DNA from 4 places in the Pseudoalteromonas sp. NZS71 genome. Region 3 is predicted to be linked to each of the others. Evidence: predicted binding sites of a transcription regulator. Region 3 holds the regulator's gene; each other region holds the start of a gene.

Region 1 (4,545 bases), on a different contig from region 3:
ATTGAGCAAAAACAAATGTTAAGCGAACTGCTACTTTCATGCTTAAAAACATACTGCAGAGCATCAGACAGCCTAAGCGTAAATATTTACGATATTGAGCATGAGATATACCGTAAAAATTAGTTAACTCTTGTAGTTTTGAGCAATAGAAGTAAACACTAGCAAGTAAAAAGCCCCAATAGGGGCTTTTTTTGTATTCTGAAATCAGATGCAGCTCATTATTATTTACAAGACAGAGCATGAATAGCGTCCGATCTAACGCTGGAATTTAATAGTGCATTCGCACTCTTTCAAATTTAAGAAAGCTTAGCTTAATCTATGGATTAACTTTATTTAAATTATATTTATTATTAGGGGTAAATAAAGAATAATAAATTACACGATATTAAATTCATGTAGCATTAAATAATTTGAGTAGGTATTTTTTTGGAAAGTTTGTAAAAGTGGTGGCCCCTCCCAGACTCGAACTGGGGACCTAACGATTATGAGTCGTGTGCTCTAACCAACTGAGCTAAGGGGCCAACTTTTATATAACTGCTAGGCAGTTAATTTTTGAAGCGTTCAGTCACAGAGCGACTAAAGCGGGTTGCAGTATAAAAACTTTTTAGGTGCTTGTCACTACCAAACACCTTTATTTTAACAATCAGTAAGCTAACTGCTTAAATAGTAATCTTTTAGGTGGGTATAAGCATAAAATGTAAGATATTTCCCATGATATTTTCTGCATTAAATTATAAAAACCTTCCCCCCACATGTAGTCTTTTATATTTAACGCTCTACTTTTTTAAGTAAAGCTAACATATATGTGTAGGCATACAAGGCTGTAAAAAATATGCTTGGGGCTACTGTAAGTGCCAAATTAGGTGTCTGATTAATTACATTCACCATAATCACTAAGCTCGATTGAACAGTAATCGGAATAATAGGCGCAAAAAGTACACCTGCTATTTTTTTGTTACCTAAATACGAGGCGCTAGAGTTAATTGCATTATTGAAGCTTTGTCGTATTGCTACGTTTTGTGGTGTTTTAGAATGAAACATACAAATAATTGGAGTTACAAACGCAAGCGTTACATAACTAGACTTATACTTGTTGACGACCTTTTCTAAAATAAAAGTAAAAAACAGCGTTACAAATCCACTATACAAACCTTGTACTAATGCAGCTTGAAACGTGACAGATTTAGCAATATCTGCCGAACTATTTGCCCAGTAGGCCCAACTAAAATAAAAAACGAATGACACAACGCCTGACAGTATAAGTCGAATATTCAATTAGCTACCTCAATATGCGTAAAAACTTGGTTTAATGATAACACTAGAAGTGATGGTAATATTGCCACTTAATAATAGAGTAATTAATCGCGTATTGTAGATATATAAACAAACTAATGTTAAAGACTTCCTAAATGGCATCAATACAGAATCAGAACACTGCTGTTAGTTAGAAAGCTTAATTGAAGTAAACGATAGGTGTGGCTGAGGGAATGTTGGGAGTGAGTTACAAGAAATAAATCACTTAGTTTGAGTCAATTAAAAATTAGATTTTGATAAAAAATATTTACTTTAAAAACTGATATTGTGAGCCGATCAGTACTGAAGTTTTTATTTAGCTAAACCTCAGTAGTCGGCTTACACAATATATAATCTGTCATTATTTTTTCGCAATAATGTAGATTGCATGTATTAACCCTGGGAAATAACCTAGCAGTGTTAATAAAATATTTAACCAAAAATGCATACCTAAGCCAACTTGCAAAAACACACCTAATGGCGGTAATAAAACCGAAAGTATTATACGAATAATATCCATGACTAAACTCCATTTAAATTAAGCATTAAAAAGACGTAAAGCCCAGTGTTAGTGGGCCTTAACTATACTGTATTATTCAGCAACAATAGCTAGTTTATCAACTACGTCACGAACATCTTCAGCATTTTTAGCAATTTTAACTGCTAGTTGTTTTTCAGCTTCAGACTCTACTGAACCGTTCAGAGTTACAATACCATTGTCGGTATCAACATCGATGTCTGTACCACCAACTTCTGAATCAAACAGGAAGCGAGTTGTGATTACAGTGGTGATTTTAGCGTCCGTTAAGTCGTTATCATCATCGTCCATCATGTCTTTGCTTCTATCTTTTGTGTCCATGCTTTTAACAACGGTAAGGCTGTTTTCAACATCAGATACGCCATCTAGGCTAAGTACAAGTTCTTCTGCTAGCTCTTTATCAAGCTCGCTATTAACTTTACCTGTAAGTACTACCTTGCCATTTTTTACATCAGTGTTAATGTCAAAGTTGTTTAGATTAGTGTTCATAAGTAGAACTGTTTCTGCCTTACCATCAATCCAAGCATCTTTACTTTCGTTTTCCCAGCTGTTTGCTTGGGCACCCATAGCCGTAGTACCAAGAACTAAAGCCGCGATAATAGATTTGTTAAATGTTTTCATAATCTTTCTCCTTTTGATTAAAGACACTTTAACTAATGCGAGCTTTAGGCCAACTTTATTTATATATATATTTCAATAACTTGATGTAACTTTGGGATAAGGCACTATCTATAGCTGTGTAACTATTTACAGGCTACTCGGTAAAACTTTCTCAAATAGTGAAAATAACTAGATAATTGCATTTTTGGTTAATCTATCGTTAATATAACAAAACATAAAACATCATTTAAAATTAAATCATTGATAATTAAGGTTATTATATTTGGTGCGTGCTTTGCATATAAACATCAAGAGCTGTATTAATAGTAAATATAATAAGGAATGCCCCATGTCTGTAAAAGTCGAAGACCGCCCAATAGAGCAAGTACGCGAACAAGTAATTGATCAATTAATTTATAATTACAGTCATGGGGTTATTTCTGTTGATGCATTTGAGAGACGCTTAGATAACGCGATGGATGCACCTAATAACGAAGCTCTTTTAGCCTTAGTAGAAGATTTAACACTTAATACTGATCAGCAATATAAAGCAGAAAAACAATCGCAATTTACACCACATTATAGTGCACAACAAAACAGTGATGATGATTTTACATTACGCAGCATTTTAGGCTCTAACGAGCGAAGCGGTCAGTGGGTCGTGCCAAAGAATATATATTTGAGTAACTTTATGGGATCGGTGGTGCTAGATTTTACCGATGCCATTTTTGCGCATCAAAATGTAACTATTCACGTTAACTGTATTTTTGGTAGCGATGAGATTTACGTACCAGAGCATGTAAATGTAGTGTCTAAAATGTTTTGTATTTTAAGTAGTCTTGAAAATAAATCTGTGTCGCTTAACAAACGCCAAGGTCCTACTATTCATATTGAAGGAAAGGCAGTTATGGGATCGGTTGAAGTAAAAATAAAGCGCACAATTAAAGAAAAATTTATGAGCTTTGCAAATGAGCTAAAAACCCAGTTTGGCACGGGTAATAATAGCCGCTAACTATAATTGAGTAGCAGCACTTTAGCGTGCTGCTTGGTATTTTATTATAAATCGTTATTTCGCTCGCTTGGTATGTCACTTAAATACTCTACAAATTCCACCTCAAACCCGGCGGGATCAATAAAGTAGACATTCTTTCTGAAAGGATTCTCGCTACCTTGCTTGCTTAGAGTAAAACCCACTTTATTTAAGCGCATTACTACTGCGCTTAAATTATTAGTTACATAAGCAAAGTGTGCAAAACCAATTTGATGGCCCGATAAGTTTCTGTTTTCACCCTCACCATGATCGCTTATCGCAATGTAATGCGTGTCATCTCCAAAGTGTACCCAGCGTCTTGGTTTTCCATGCCAATCGCCTCTGCCCTCACTTCTAATCGACCAATGTGGAAATACAGCGCGATAAAATTTAAGCATGCTACCTATATCACTCGCGACTAAGTTTACGTGCTCTAAATGCATAATGTTGTCCTATCAATTAAGTTAGGAGCACGATAAAACCTCAAGCTAACTTTAGGTAAAGCGTTATTTAAAATTAATTCGATTTAATAAACACATAAAGGAACATAATGACTTATTAATTGCTCATTATTATTTTTTAAAAATATATACACATTTCAATCTTGTATAAAAAACAAACATAAGTATTTGGGGTTTATTGTTTACTTTATGTCAAAAGTCGCTAAAATACGCCGGCTGAAATATATAAACGTTCTTTTACAACCCAAAGGTAATACCATGCATCCAATGTTAAACATTGCGGTTCGCGCTGCGCGCAACGCAGGCAAAATTTTACTTCGCGCAAGTGAAGATTTATCAAAAGTTGAAGTGCAACAAAAAGGCGCTAACGACTTAGTAACTAACATTGATAAAGAAGCCGAAGCCGTAATTCGTGACACTATTTTACAGTCTTACCCTACTCACTCTATTGTTGGTGAGGAATTAGGTGAGCATAAAGGCAAGGATGATGATTACCAATGGATTGTAGATCCTATCGATGGAACAACTAACTTCATCAAAGGTATCCCTCATTACGCGGTTTCTATCGCACTTAAAGTTAAAGGTCGTTTAGACCAAGCTGTTATTTATGATCCAATTCGTGG
Region 2 (4,545 bases), on a different contig from region 3:
AAAATACGGTGGATTAGAGATAACCACGTCAAATTTAACTTCACTACTAAAGCTTTGAATAGTTTGGTGCGTAATACTTATAGTTGGCCACGGGCTATTAGCTACATTTTGTAATGCTTGGGTATAGGCGCTTTCGTCAATTTCTACCGCAGTTATATCAAGCTCATTACTGCGCTGCTTACACATTAGTGCTAGTAAGCCGGTGCCGGTGCCTATATCAAGTAACGACTTTGCACCGCTTAAATTAGCCCATGCGCCAAGCAAAATGCCATCGGTAGAAACTTTCATTGCACAGTGGTCGTGTTCAACTTTAAATTGTTTAAATACAAAACCAGACATTTTTTCACCTTTTCATTCACCAAGCGCAGCATAGCGCGTATAATCAGGGTAATTGTCCCTTATTTTAGACACTCTATGCAATTTTCTGAATTTGATCTTGATAACAAGCTACTCGATGCCATTAATAAAATGGGCTACGAGACGCCAACCAGCATTCAACAACAAGCTATTCCTGAAGCACTACAGGGGCGCGATATTTTAGCATCTGCGCCTACTGGTACAGGTAAAACAGCGGCATTTTTAATTCCGGCTATTCAGTACTTACTGGATTTCCCACGTCGTGACCCTGGTTTTGCGCGCGTACTCGTTATGACCCCGACTCGTGAGTTGGCTTATCAAATTCATGAACAATGTGAACTGCTAGCTAAACGCACACACCTAAAAATTGGTGTAGTAACAGGCGGTATTAACTACGGCACGCATAAAGAAATTTTTGAAAAAAATAACGATATTTTAATCGCCACACCAGGTCGATTAATGGAATACCTAGAAACCGAAAACTTTCATGCTGAACACGTAGAAATGCTTATTATTGATGAAGCAGATCGCATGTTAGATATGGGTTTCAAAAAAGAAATGAGCCGTATTTGTGACGAAGCTAAAAATCGTCGCCAATGTTTTTTATTCTCAGCAACACTTGAAGGTGACAGCGTAGAAAGGTTTGCTGAAAAAACATTAAACGACCCAGCTCTATTAGAAGCCGAATCGTCACGTAAAGAAAAAGCTAAAATTCACCAATGGGTACATTTAGCCGACGATTATCATCACAAACTTGAATTATTAGTTAATACGCTAAAAAACCCTGACGTAACTAAAGCGATTGTGTTTGTTAAAACTCGCGAACGCTTAGAAACATTGATTGGCGAACTTACAACTAATGATGTAAAAGCGGCGTGGTTACGCGGCGAAATGCCACAAGACAAACGTATGAAAGCCATGGAAAACTTCCACAGTGGCAAAACAAGCATATTAGTTGCTACCGACGTAGCTGCACGTGGTATTGATGTATCTGACATCAGCCACGTTATTAACTTTGATATGCCGCGTACTGCCGACGTATATGTACACCGTATTGGTCGTACTGGCCGTGCTGGTAAAAAAGGGATAGCAATATCGCTAGTTGAAGCACACGATATTGGTATTTTATATAAAGTAGAGCGCTACGTTGAACAAAAATTAAAACGCCGTGTAATTAGAGGTGTTGAGCCACAGCATAAAGAAGCTAAGCCACCAGCTAAAAAGCGTAAAGATCCAGTAAAAATGAAAGCCAAGAAAAAGGCTAAGGTTAAAAAGAAAAAGTAACCTAAAACATTTTTATACTAAGCCGACTTTTGTCGGCTTTTTAATGCAAGCCTTGCAGGCTCTGCTGTATGTACCTGTTACATATGTAACCCAAGCATGTAACTCATACTCATTTAAATGTAATTTTTGCCCACCTGAATTCCCACTTAATAAAATTCCCTTATATTTCATAGCGTTAATATTGGCACCGAAATTGTAACTACAAAGATAACCTAGCCGATGGAATTTCCATATTGTGGCTGCACTATTCACCGTAATGTAAGGATTAAGTTATGAACCGCTTCAAGTTAACTATCGCTTTAGTATCATTTTGTTGTTTATTTTTATTAGCTTGCGCTACAAAAGTAAGTGCAGCAACCAACATGGCCGTAGTAAGCAGTGTAGCCACTCAACCTAACTTACAACAAGCTATCACCAACACCCTACGAACTAATCCTAACCTAGCGTTAAGTGATATTCGTGTGCAGGTAAAAAATGGGGTAGTAGATTTATACGGTGAAGCACAAACTGGTTTTCAGCGCGCACTGGCTCAAAAGTTTTTAGAAAATATGGATGGGGTTAAAATCATTCGTAATAAAATTAGTGTTATTTAATACGCACCACATAAACTTATTTGTATAACTAATTCATAAGCGCGGCTTGTTACTCCAACACAAGCTGCGCTTTTTTATGTTTATTTTTTGTAGTTATTTCAATTTATCTAGTTGTTGAATAACATCACTTAATTTAAAACTACTTTTTTGTGAATTAAAACTTTCAACAAAAACTTCTTTAAAACTGCTTACCGTAGAATCTTCATTTAGCTCAAAAGGAAAACCCTTAAGTTCCTTTGTTTTTGGGTTAAACTTATAAACAAAATTGTCACCACTTAAACCCGCTGAAAAAACGTAATGATGATTATCAACCCATCCTGCCGCGCCATGAAATAGAGCAATATTTATTTTATCGTTTTTAGTATGTACGCCGACTTTAACTACATTATTTTTATTGAATGCGGCTTTTGTTATTTCTTTACTGGGGATAAACCAAAACCCTTTTGTATTACCCACAAACACAGCTAAATATTCATTATCAGGTGACCAAGTGATAACGTTACTTTCATAACTTTTTCTAGGGCATAAAACATCATCTGAGCTGCAAAACTCTCGTAACTTCTCTTTTTCAATATATGCCGCTTTATTTGGTAAGATTAATGTAGAGGTAAGGTTTTTGTTTTTATCGAGAAAAAGTATTTCAGCGATATTGTTATCTATATTTAATTTATAACTCACATCATATTTAGCATTATATTCGTTACCTACTGAAATAAAGCTAATAACTAGGCTTGAAAATAAAATTATTTTTGTAAACCATTTAATCTTTAACTTCATTTGTTTGTAACCCTAATATCTAAAAAAATACACCTTGTATAACCAATAATTGCATAATAAATAGATAAAAGGGAAACTTACCTTATAAAAAATACGTTACAAAATCTGCTGGAGAAAATAATTAATGAATAAAGAAAAGTGACTTGAACTAATTAAAAAGCGCATTTTTACTCTGTAAAAATGCGCTGTTGGTAAGTAACTATTTCCCAATCCTTTTACCTAATGAGCTTTAACTAAATCACTCACTTTGGCTAGAGTCAGCACCGTCGCTACTGTCTTTATTTGATGACTGCTGGCTTATTTTATCGCTAATCATGGCATCGAGTTTTTCGCCCCCTTTAATACCAAAATCTAAAGTGCGAATTGGGAATGGAATGCTAATGTCCGCCTCGTCTAGTGCTTGCTTAACGGCAACTATACCTTTATGGCGTACCGTCATAAAGTCAGGCTCGCCTGGGTATTTAATCCAAAACCACACCAGTAAGTTGATGCTGCTGTCACCAAAGCCTTCAGCGTATACGGCGGTTTCGTCTTTGCGTATTACAAAGTCAAATTCGTTAATTTTTTCGACTATAACGTCTTTTGCTTTTTCTATGTCATCGCCGTACGAAATACCTACGGGTACTTCTATACGTCTTATACCTAGCGTGGTGTAATTTTTTAGTACATTTCTAAATAATACTTTGTTTGGTACAAGTATTAGTTGCCCGTAAAAGCTCTCTATTAGCGTGTTACGCAAGTTTATTGAATGTATTGAACCAAACACGTCATCGGACTCAACAACATCACCTGTTTTAAATGGCTTACGTACGCCCATTGCTATACCAGCAATTAGGTTTTCGGTCATGTCTTGAAACGCAAAACCAATGGCTAAACCCACAATACCTGCACCAGCAAGTAGCGAAGTAACGGTGCCTTTTAAGCCAACAAAATCGAGCGCTATAAATAAACCTATACACAACACAATAACTTTAAAAATTGACGCCATTAAGTCGGCAATTTGTTTTGAGTCGAGTGAACGGCGTAATACGTTTTTCATCAGCTTGCCAGCAAAGCGTGCCAATATTGAAAAAACAATTGCGATCAGTATCGCAACTATAAAATTAGGGATATGACTTATTACAACATCAAACCACCCTCCGAGCTTTTCTTCTATTAGTTTTTCGGCTTCGTCAATTGACGGAATGCTGATCATTTTATTTGCACCTATTTAATTAGTGTTCTCATTAATATTAGATGAGATTGCAAATATAACGCCAACATCAAAAAAGCCATGCAATGCATGGCTTTTAAATTTTTTATTTAAGCTTATAAACCTAATTTTGTTCGTCGCGCATAAATACCGGCTCAAGCTCTTTAACTGTTGCCTCTGGGCTAAAGTAATAACCTGCTACCGTAAACTCTTTAAGTTGGCTTAACTGCGTTACTTTATTTTCGATAATGTAGCGCGCCATCATGCCGCGTGCTTTTTTAGCGTAAAAGCTAATTACTTTGTATTGACCGTTTTTACAGTCTTTAAAGTGTGGGGTAATAA
Region 3 (4,545 bases):
AGCGCCGATAAGCAAGAAGGTCAATTAAAAGCTAATGTCGGGATTTTTGAGAAAAACGTTGAAATTATTCACGGTAACCGCCGTATTACAGCCGACCGTCTCGAAGTACATAAACGCGATGAACTTGGTGATAATAAGCAATTATTAATTGCCACTGGTAGCCCTGCCCACTTTGAAGAGAAGCAATCAGACGGCACGACTATGAGCGCCAGTGCTGACGAAGTACGTTACGATGTATCTAAGCGTTTTTTAACGCTTGTTGGTAATGCACAGGTATCGCAAGCAGGACAAAAAATAAATGCTAAAAGCATTACCTACGACATTGAGCAACAGCTAATCAGTGCCGAAAAAGATGAAAACTCAACTGACCGCGTTCATACAATTTTAGTACCCATTGAAACTAAAAAAAGTAAAAAAAGCGACAAAGGTCAACCATGAGCACATTAAAAGCAGAACTATTAGCAAAGAGCTATAAAGGCCGTGAAGTTGTAAAAAACGTTGGCCTTGAAGTAAAAGCGGGCAGTATTGTTGGCTTACTTGGCCCTAACGGCGCAGGCAAAACAACCACGTTTTATATGATTGTAGGCCTTGTGCCTAGCGATAAAGGTAAAATATCGATAGATGATAACGATATTACTCTTTTACCTATGCATAGTCGTGCTAGATTAGGCATAGGCTACTTACCGCAAGAGTCTTCAATTTTCAGAAAGCTAACTGTTTATCAAAACTTAATGGCTATTTTAGAAACGCGCAAAGAGCTAAATAAACAAACTCGAGAAGATACACTCGATAAATTATTAGATGAATTTAGCATACAACACATTCGCGATAGCCAAGGTATGGCATTATCAGGTGGCGAACGTCGTCGTGTCGAAATAGCACGTGCGCTGGCAGCAGATCCTAAATTTATATTACTGGATGAACCGTTCGCTGGTGTTGATCCAATTTCAGTATTAGATATAAAGAAAATAATAGAACATCTTAAAAATCGTGGGATTGGAGTATTAATTACCGACCATAACGTAAGAGAAACCCTTGATGTTTGTGAAAAAGCCTACATTGTTTCTCATGGGGAGCTGATTGCATCAGGTACTCCAGAACACGTATTAAATGATAAAACAGTACGCGATGTTTACTTAGGCGAGCAATTTAGGCTGTAACATTTACGCCATGTCTTTAAGCATCTGCTAGTATTAATTATAACAACATAAAAGGATTGTTAGAGATACATGAGGCAATCACTACAGCTGCGCATGGGCCAGCAACTTACAATGACTCCACAGCTGCAACAAGCTATTCGTTTGTTGCAACTCAGTACATTGGATCTCCAGCAAGAAATACAAGAAGCTCTCGACAGCAACCCGCTATTAGAGGTTGAAGAACAAGACTACTCAGAAGATGCTGCTGGCAAAAACGAGCAAAAAGCTGATACCGATGACATAACTGTTAGCGCATCTGCCGATGATGCTCCAAGCGAATACGAACAAGATAGTGGTGAAGCACTTGCGAAAGACACGCTAAGTGACGACATGGCTATGGATGTTAGCTGGGATGAGTACATGAGTGCCGCTCCTGCAGCATCATCGGGTCCAATGCCTGAAGATGAATCAATTTATCAAGGTGCCTCTACAGAGACGCTCCATGAGTATTTAATGTGGCAGTTACAATTAACGCCATTTAGCCCTACAGACGAAGCTATTGCTATTGCCATCGTAGAAGCAGTTGATGATTCAGGTATTTTAACACTAAGCTGCGAAGAGATTTTAGAAAGCTTTAATCAAGAAAACGAAGATGATAACGAAGTCGAACTTGATGAAATTGAAGCTGTATTAAAACGCATCCAACTGTTTGATCCTGTTGGTATTGCTGCACGTAGTTTACAAGAGTGTTTGTGTATTCAGCTTAATCAGTTTGATAAAGAAACACCTTACATTAATGAAACAAAAATGATTTTAACCGAGCATATTGATTTATTAGCTGCTCGTGACTATCGTACATTAATGAAGAAAACCAAGCTCAAAGAAGAAGAGCTTAAAGAAGTAATGACATTAATCCATACTCTTAGTCCTAAGCCAGCAGATACTATTGTAAGAGAAGAATCTGAGTATGTTATTCCAGACGTGTCAGTTAAAAAAATTAAAGGCCGCTGGGTTGTTGAGTTAAACCCAGATAGCATGCCTAAAATTCGTGTTAATAGCCAATACGCTGCAATGTCTCGCACTGTGAAATCGAGTGGTGACAGCCAGTTTATTCGCTCGCATTTACAAGAAGCTAAATGGTTTATTAAAAGCTTAGAAAGTAGAAACGACACACTTTTAAAAGTAACTAATTGTATTGTTAAGCAACAACAAGGCTTTTTTGAACACGGCCCTGAAGCAATGAAACCAATGGTTTTAAATGATGTTGCTGAAATGGTAGAAATGCACGAATCAACAATTTCGCGCGTAACAACTCAAAAGTATATGCATACACCCCGTGGTATATTTGAGCTTAAATACTTTTTCTCAAGCCATGTAAGCACCGAAAACGGTGGTGAATGTTCATCTACAGCAATTCGTGCACTTATCCGCAAATTAATCGCTGCAGAAAACTCAGCAAAACCATTGAGTGATAGCAAAATAGCGGATATATTGGCTGAGCAAGGAATTAAAGTAGCAAGACGTACAATCGCAAAATACCGCGAATCTCTGGCTATTCCACCGTCAAATCAACGTAAAAGCTTGATCTAAGACGCAAAAAAAAGAGGGTAATGCTTATGCAACTAAACTTAACTGGTCGTCACGTAGAATTAACCGATTCACTAAGAGACTATATTAATACCAAATTTGCGAAGCTAGAAAGACACTCTGATCATATTAATAATGTTCATGTCATTCTCGATGTAGAAAAATTAAATCAAAAAGCAGAAGCCACAATACATGTAAGTGGTGCTGAGCTATTTGCCTCTACGGAACATCAAGATATGTATGCCGCCATTGACTCGTTGATCGACAAGCTCGATCGACAAGTAATTAAACACAAAGAGAAGCTTGCTCGACACTAATATGATGAAATTAAGCTCACTTATATGCCAGGACTGCAGCAAAGCTGCGGTCCTTTTTAATAGCAAAAAAAGAATTTTAGAGTTCATTAGCGAACTTGCTCACGACAAACTTCCGTATTTACCGCAACAGGATATCCTTACTGCTTTAATGAGTAGAGAGAAACTGGGTAGTACAGGTATTGGCCGTGGCATTGCCATTCCTCATGGTCGAATGAGCGGTGCAGAAGAGCCTTTAGCTTTAGTACTCGTTAGCGAAACTCCAATAAATTTTGATGCAATAGATAATCGTCCTGTTGATATTTTTGTCGCACTCATCGTACCAGATGGCGATAACCAACAGCACTTAAAGACTCTCGCAACCATTGCTGATAAACTAAACAACAAAGATTTTTGTAAACAGTTACGCTGTGCAAAATCAGATGCTGAGCTTTACCAAGTTATTGTCGATCAATCATAGTTTTATAAAGGGTGTTAAATGGAGTTAATTATCATAAGCGGCCGTTCTGGTTCTGGAAAGTCGGTTGCTTTACGCGTTGTAGAAGATTTAGGCTATTATTGCGTAGATAATATTCCAGTTAACTTGCTTCCTTCATTAGTTCGCAGTGTGTCTGATAGCTACGATAAAATTGCTGTTAGCATTGATGTGCGAAACATCCCTAAAGAGCAAGATGAATTTAACGATATTCTTGAATACTTACCAGGCTTTGCAAATCCTACGTTATTTTATTTAGATAGCGACGATCAAACGTTGATAAAACGCTTTTCAGAAACACGCAGGTTACACCCACTATCAATTGACTCGCTGCCTCTTGATTTAGCCATCAAAAAAGAAAAAGAATTACTTGATGTATTAATCACCCGCGCCGACTTTATGATAGACACAACTGATTTAAGCGTTCACCAACTTGCAGAATCTATTCGTGAAAAGATTTTAGGTAAAAAAGATAAGCAACTAATTGTCACGTTTGAATCGTTTGGTTTTAAACACGGTATACCAAAAGAAGCAGACTATGTATTTGATGCGCGTTTTTTACCAAATCCACACTGGGAACCTGAATTAAAACCTTTAAATGGGTTAGATCAACCCGTTAAAGATTATTTGGCCAATCACAGCATAGTGCAAAAATTCACATGGCAAATTCAAACATTTGTACAAACGTGGTTACCGCACTTAGAGCGAAATAACCGCAGTTATTTAACCATAGCTATCGGATGTACAGGCGGACAACATCGCTCTGTATATTTAGCGCAAACTATCGGTGAAAGTTTTGCAATGACACATCCCAATGTAAAAATTCGCCATCGTGAACAAGAAAAATAATAGAGCTGAATAATCACCTGTTCAGCTTAGGTAGAGTAAGTTATGCACTGTGAAGACACTTTTTTAATAAAAAACAAATTAGGCTTACACGCTAGAGCAGCTACTGTGCTTGCGCAGTTAGCAGTACAATTTGATGCGACAATCACATTATTTCAAGATGATAAAGAAGCCGCGGGCGATA
Region 4 (4,545 bases), on a different contig from region 3:
AACACTTGTTGGCAAGCAAGCTTTACTTGAGTCAAACACCCTGGATTTAAATGAAACGGGTGATGCCAGAGGCTCGGCAGTGGCAGAAGAAGCCGTTGATAACTTAAAAATTAAAGTGACAGATGCATCAGGTCAGCTAGTAAGAACTATTGATATGGGTTCTCAATCAGCAGGTGCAGTTCGCTTTGCGTGGGATGGCAAAAATGAAGCCGGTGAGCGCTTACCTGAAGGTGAATATTCAGTAACCGCTGAAGGAAGCACTGACGGTGAATTTTCAAGCTTGCCCATTGCTACATTTAAAAACATTGAAAGCGTTAATATTAATGGCTCAAGTGGCATAATTATTAACACTAAAGAAGGTGCGGTTAGGCTGACAGATGTAGCAGAAATCGCGTAATAAATTTTAGTATTTTTCGCCTGCTAGCAGGCCACAGACTAACAGGTTAGAGGTGAATTATGAGCTTCAATATTGCATTAACCGGCCTTGCTGCCGCGCAAAAAGATTTAGACGTAACGGCAAATAATATTGCAAACGTTAATACCACAGGTTTTAAAGAGTCACGCGCTGAGTTTGCCGATGTTTACGCTTCATCAGTATTTAGCTCTGGTAAGACTAAAAATGGTGACGGTGTGCAAACAACCATGGTTGCGCAGCAGTTTCACCAAGGCTCACTGCAATTTACAAATAACTCACTTGATTTAGCAATCACTGGTGAAGGTTATTTTGCGATGACCGACGATTTATCTTCGCAAGATTTAACATATACACGTGCGGGTGCATTTAAGCTTAACCAAGATAACTTTATGGTTGACGCAAAAGGTAACTTTTTACAAGCATTCCCAGTTGATTCATCTACAGGTGATACAACGTCGGTAAGTTTGAGCACAACTGATCCAATTCAAATCCCTGATTCGTCTGGTTCTCCTCGCGCAACAGAAAATGTATTTTTGTCGTTTAACTTAGATGCAACGGCGGATCCATCAGGTCTAGATTTTGACCCTACGTCTAGTGGTACTTATAACTCATCTACGTCAACAACAGTATATGATTCACTAGGTGAACCTCATATTTTACAATACTTTTTTGCTAAAGAAGATGATGCCGCAGCAGGTGGTACAGATAACAGTTGGGAAGTATACGCAACCCTCGATGGCAAAGTAGTTGATGGCACAACTGGTGGAGAACAAACAACGACACCTTATACACCACTGACTACCCTAGGTTTTAACTCAAGTGGTTTGCCATCAACAACAGGTGGTGTGGCAAATACAAATACAACTACTTTTGATGAAATACTACTGCCAGCGGGTTCTGGTGCTGGTTTATCAACATTACTAGACAATGGTGCAACTTTCCCAGGTACTGGTATTGAGCTTAACTGGCGCGATGAAAATAACACGGCAGGACGTATCCCAACTCAGTATTCAAGCGGTTTTGAAGTAAAAGCACTCGATCAAGATGGCTCAACAGTTGGTCGTTTAGCCGGAATTGATATTGGCACAGACGGTAAAATTGTTGCTTCTTACAGTAATGGCGACTCAACATTTTTAGGCCAAGTGGCTATGGTACGTTTTCCAAACTCACAAGGGTTATCACAAGTGGGTGATACAAGTTGGAAGCAAAGTATTGATTCAGGTGAACCTGTAGCGGGTGAAGCTGGTTCGGGTACGTTTGGTGGAATTAACTCATCAGCACTTGAGCAATCAAATACTAACCTTACTAATGAGCTTGTAGACTTAATTACTGCACAGCGTAATTACCAAGCAAACTCACGTGCGCTTGAAGTTAACTCAACTATTCAGCAAAGTATTTTGCAGATTCGATAAGCTAAACCCTATTAAATATATTAGGCTGCATTTTGCAGCCTTTTTTATAAGTCCTCTTTGCAAGCCCTTCTAAATACCTCTCAATGTTGCGTCAAATTTAATCTGGCATCTATTTTGCATTTGTAAGTTCAGAGATTTTTTATGTGAGTCGATACTATGGACAAAATGGTCTACATTGCGGCCTCTGGCGCTAAGCAAAGCCTACAAGGGCTTGCTTTAAAAGCCAATAATTTGGCAAATGCAAATACAACGGGTTTTAAAGCTGACTTTGCGCAGGCGCGTTCTATGCAAGCGTTTGGCGAAGGTTTGCCTACACGAGTATTTTCAATGCAAGAGCGTCCGGGTTCTAACATGGTATCGGGTGGCATTGTTCAAACCGGGCGAGACTTAGATATCGCGATGAGCGATAACGCATGGCTTGCTGTGCAAGATGCCTCCGGTAATGAAGCTTACACAAAAGTGGGTACGTTAAACGTTACTGCTCAAGGCATGCTCGTAACCAGCCATGGTCGTCAAGTTATTGGCGAAGGGGGACCTGTTATTTTACCCGTCCCAGTCGAAAAAATAGGGTTTAGCCAAGATGGCGCTATTCAAGTTCGACCACAAGGCGCTCCCGCTAACTTTTTAGAAGAAATAGACACGCTTAGAGTGGTAGAAGCAAATAGCTCACAGCTCGAAAAAGGTAACGATGGTTTATTTAGACCAAAAGCAAATGTAACAGTAGATACCTCTGCCAATGTAAAAGTTTTAAGTGGTTCGCTTGAAATGTCGAATGTGAATCCGGTTCACGAAATGGTCGACATGATAAGCCACCAGCGCCAATTTGAATTACAAGTGAAATTAATGAAAACAGCTGAAGAAATTGACGAGCGTCAAGATCAGTTATTACGCATAGTTTAACTTTAAAGTGAGGACACGATTATGAATCCAGCATTGTGGATCAGTAAAACGGGGCTAGACGCTCAACAAACCGATATATCGGTTATCTCAAATAATTTAGCGAATGCCAGTACCGTAGGTTACAAAAAAAGCCGCGCTATATTTGAAGATTTACTTTATCAAAATATTAATCAACCAGGTGGTCGTTCATCGCAAGATACCGAAATGCCGTCGGGCTTAATGTTAGGTGCGGGTGCTAAAGTTGTAGCTAACCAAAAAGAGTTTACGCAAGGCAACATGTTGACCACCGAAAACTCACTAGATTGGATGATTTCTGGCGAAGGTTTTTTTGAAGTACTGCAACCAGATGGCAATATTGCTTACTCGCGCAATGGTCAGTTTACTACCGATGGCGATGGACGAATTGTGACATCGGGCGCAGGTTACGTTATTCAGCCAGAAATGAATGTACCAGATGACGCGCAATCAATTACGGTTTCGCAAGACGGCGAAGTATCTGTACGTGTTGCAGGCCAAGCCGATAACGTTGTAATTGGTCAGCTAACTATTAGTGACTTTATTAATCCATCGGGTCTTGAGCCAATTGGTCAAAACCTTTATACCGAAACGGCTGTAAGTGGTGCGCCTGTACAAGGTAATCCTGGTGTTGAAGGGTTAGGTAGTATTATTCAAGGCTCACTCGAAACATCTAACGTAAATGTGACTGAAGAGCTGGTAAATCTAATAGAAACTCAGCGTATTTACGAAATGAACTCAAAAGTAATTTCGGCCGTTGACGAAATGATGAGTTATATCAATCAACAGCTTTAATAGAATAGGGGGAATTATGCGTAATATTATTTTATTTGCAGCGGGCACATTATTTTTAAGTGGCTGTATGTCTACGCAAAATAGTGAGGTAGTGCAGGACGACCCTTACTACGCACCTATGTACCCCGAGCCTATTTTAGAGCCGCTGGTAGCCACAGGTTCACTGTTTAATACTCATACATCAAACGACTTATATTCTGATAAAAAAGCGCTACGTACTGGCGATATAATTACGGTTAAATTGCAAGAGTCTACTCAAGCAACAAAAGCCGCTAAAACAGAAACAGACAAAGAAACTGACGCAAGCTTAGATCCCGTTATTGGCTTAGGTGGTCTACCTGTAAATATAGGTGGCGATAGCATTCAGTTTGGTATTGGCAGCGATTCGTCGTTTACAGGCGATTCAAAGTCAAACCAGTCAAACAGCTTAGTGGGCGATATTTCGGTTAATGTAATGCGCGTTTTACCTAACGGTAATTTAGTTATACGCGGCGAAAAATGGCTAACGCTTAATACCGGCGAAGAGTTTATTCGTTTAGAAGGGCTAGTACGCCCTCAAGACGTAAGCGCCGATAATACGGTTGAATCAAATCGTATTGCTAATGCACGTATTCAATACTCAGGTAAAGGGCAAACGCAAGAGGCGCAAAGTCCTGGTTGGCTTACACGTTTCTTTAGCAGTTCGCTGTTTCCATTTTAGAGGGTAACAACATGAATAGCCTTAAAGCTTTATGTTTAGTTGTGTTATTAGGTTGGCAGTTTACTGCCAGTGCTGAGCGCATAAAAGATGTGTCTATGGTTGAAGGCGTACGCTCTAACCAATTAGTCGGTTATGGCTTAGTAGTTGGTTTGCCAGGCACTGGCGAGCAAAACTCATATACACAACAAAGTTTTAGAGGCATGTTGAACAGCTTTGGTATTACGCTACCTTCAACTCAAAGTCCTAAAATTAAAAATGTTGCCGCTGTGGCGGTGCATGCAGAATTACCCGCATTTAGAAAACCCGGA

What was found. The regulator sigma-54, encoded in region 3, starts transcription at its own class of promoters, with help from an activator protein. The targets are predictions, from matches to a motif close to GTTGGCACGNNNNTNGNNT.
Region 1: I6E85_RS03765 (BON domain-containing protein) is a predicted target of sigma-54. The motif match lies at 2,488-2,506, and genes of this name have one in related genera.
Region 2: I6E85_RS15685 (BON domain-containing protein) is a predicted target of sigma-54. The motif match lies at 1,822-1,840, and genes of this name have one in related genera.
Region 4: I6E85_RS01865 (flagellar basal body rod protein FlgF) is a predicted target of sigma-54. The motif match lies at 1,929-1,947, and genes of this name have one in related genera.

The regions. Positions count from the first base shown of each region.
Region 1 covers NZ_JADYWS010000004.1:94,993-99,537, reverse strand. Annotated here, with positions in the region: gene I6E85_RS03785 (5-carboxymethyl-2-hydroxymuconate Delta-isomerase) at 1-123, shown strand, start outside; tRNA gene I6E85_RS03780 (tRNA-Ile) at 445-521, opposite strand; gene I6E85_RS03775 (hypothetical protein) at 769-1,275, opposite strand; gene I6E85_RS03770 (YqaE/Pmp3 family membrane protein) at 1,655-1,813, opposite strand; gene I6E85_RS03765 (BON domain-containing protein) at 1,886-2,452, opposite strand; gene I6E85_RS03760 (LiaF domain-containing protein) at 2,781-3,443, shown strand; gene I6E85_RS03755 (VOC family protein) at 3,488-3,904, opposite strand; gene suhB (inositol-1-monophosphatase) at 4,181-4,545, shown strand, end outside.
Region 2 covers NZ_JADYWS010000025.1:11,847-16,391, forward strand. Annotated here, with positions in the region: gene I6E85_RS15675 (tRNA1(Val) (adenine(37)-N6)-methyltransferase) at 1-339, opposite strand, end outside; gene srmB (ATP-dependent RNA helicase SrmB) at 415-1,641, shown strand; gene I6E85_RS15685 (BON domain-containing protein) at 1,914-2,234, shown strand; gene I6E85_RS15690 (hypothetical protein) at 2,328-3,011, opposite strand; gene I6E85_RS15695 (mechanosensitive ion channel family protein) at 3,250-4,206, opposite strand; gene yaaA (peroxide stress protein YaaA) at 4,328-4,545, opposite strand, start outside.
Region 3 covers NZ_JADYWS010000008.1:145,046-149,590, forward strand. Annotated here, with positions in the region: gene lptA (lipopolysaccharide transport periplasmic protein LptA) at 1-438, shown strand, start outside; gene lptB (LPS export ABC transporter ATP-binding protein) at 435-1,160, shown strand; gene I6E85_RS07410 (RNA polymerase factor sigma-54) at 1,230-2,729, shown strand; gene hpf (ribosome hibernation promoting factor) at 2,756-3,043, shown strand; gene ptsN (PTS IIA-like nitrogen regulatory protein PtsN) at 3,048-3,500, shown strand; gene rapZ (RNase adapter RapZ) at 3,519-4,364, shown strand; gene I6E85_RS07430 (HPr family phosphocarrier protein) at 4,407-4,545, shown strand, end outside.
Region 4 covers NZ_JADYWS010000002.1:167,420-171,964, forward strand. Annotated here, with positions in the region: gene I6E85_RS01855 (flagellar hook assembly protein FlgD) at 1-397, shown strand, start outside; gene flgE (flagellar hook protein FlgE) at 457-1,827, shown strand; gene I6E85_RS01865 (flagellar basal body rod protein FlgF) at 1,984-2,727, shown strand; gene flgG (flagellar basal-body rod protein FlgG) at 2,749-3,537, shown strand; gene flgH (flagellar basal body L-ring protein FlgH) at 3,554-4,237, shown strand; gene I6E85_RS01880 (flagellar basal body P-ring protein FlgI) at 4,249-4,545, shown strand, end outside.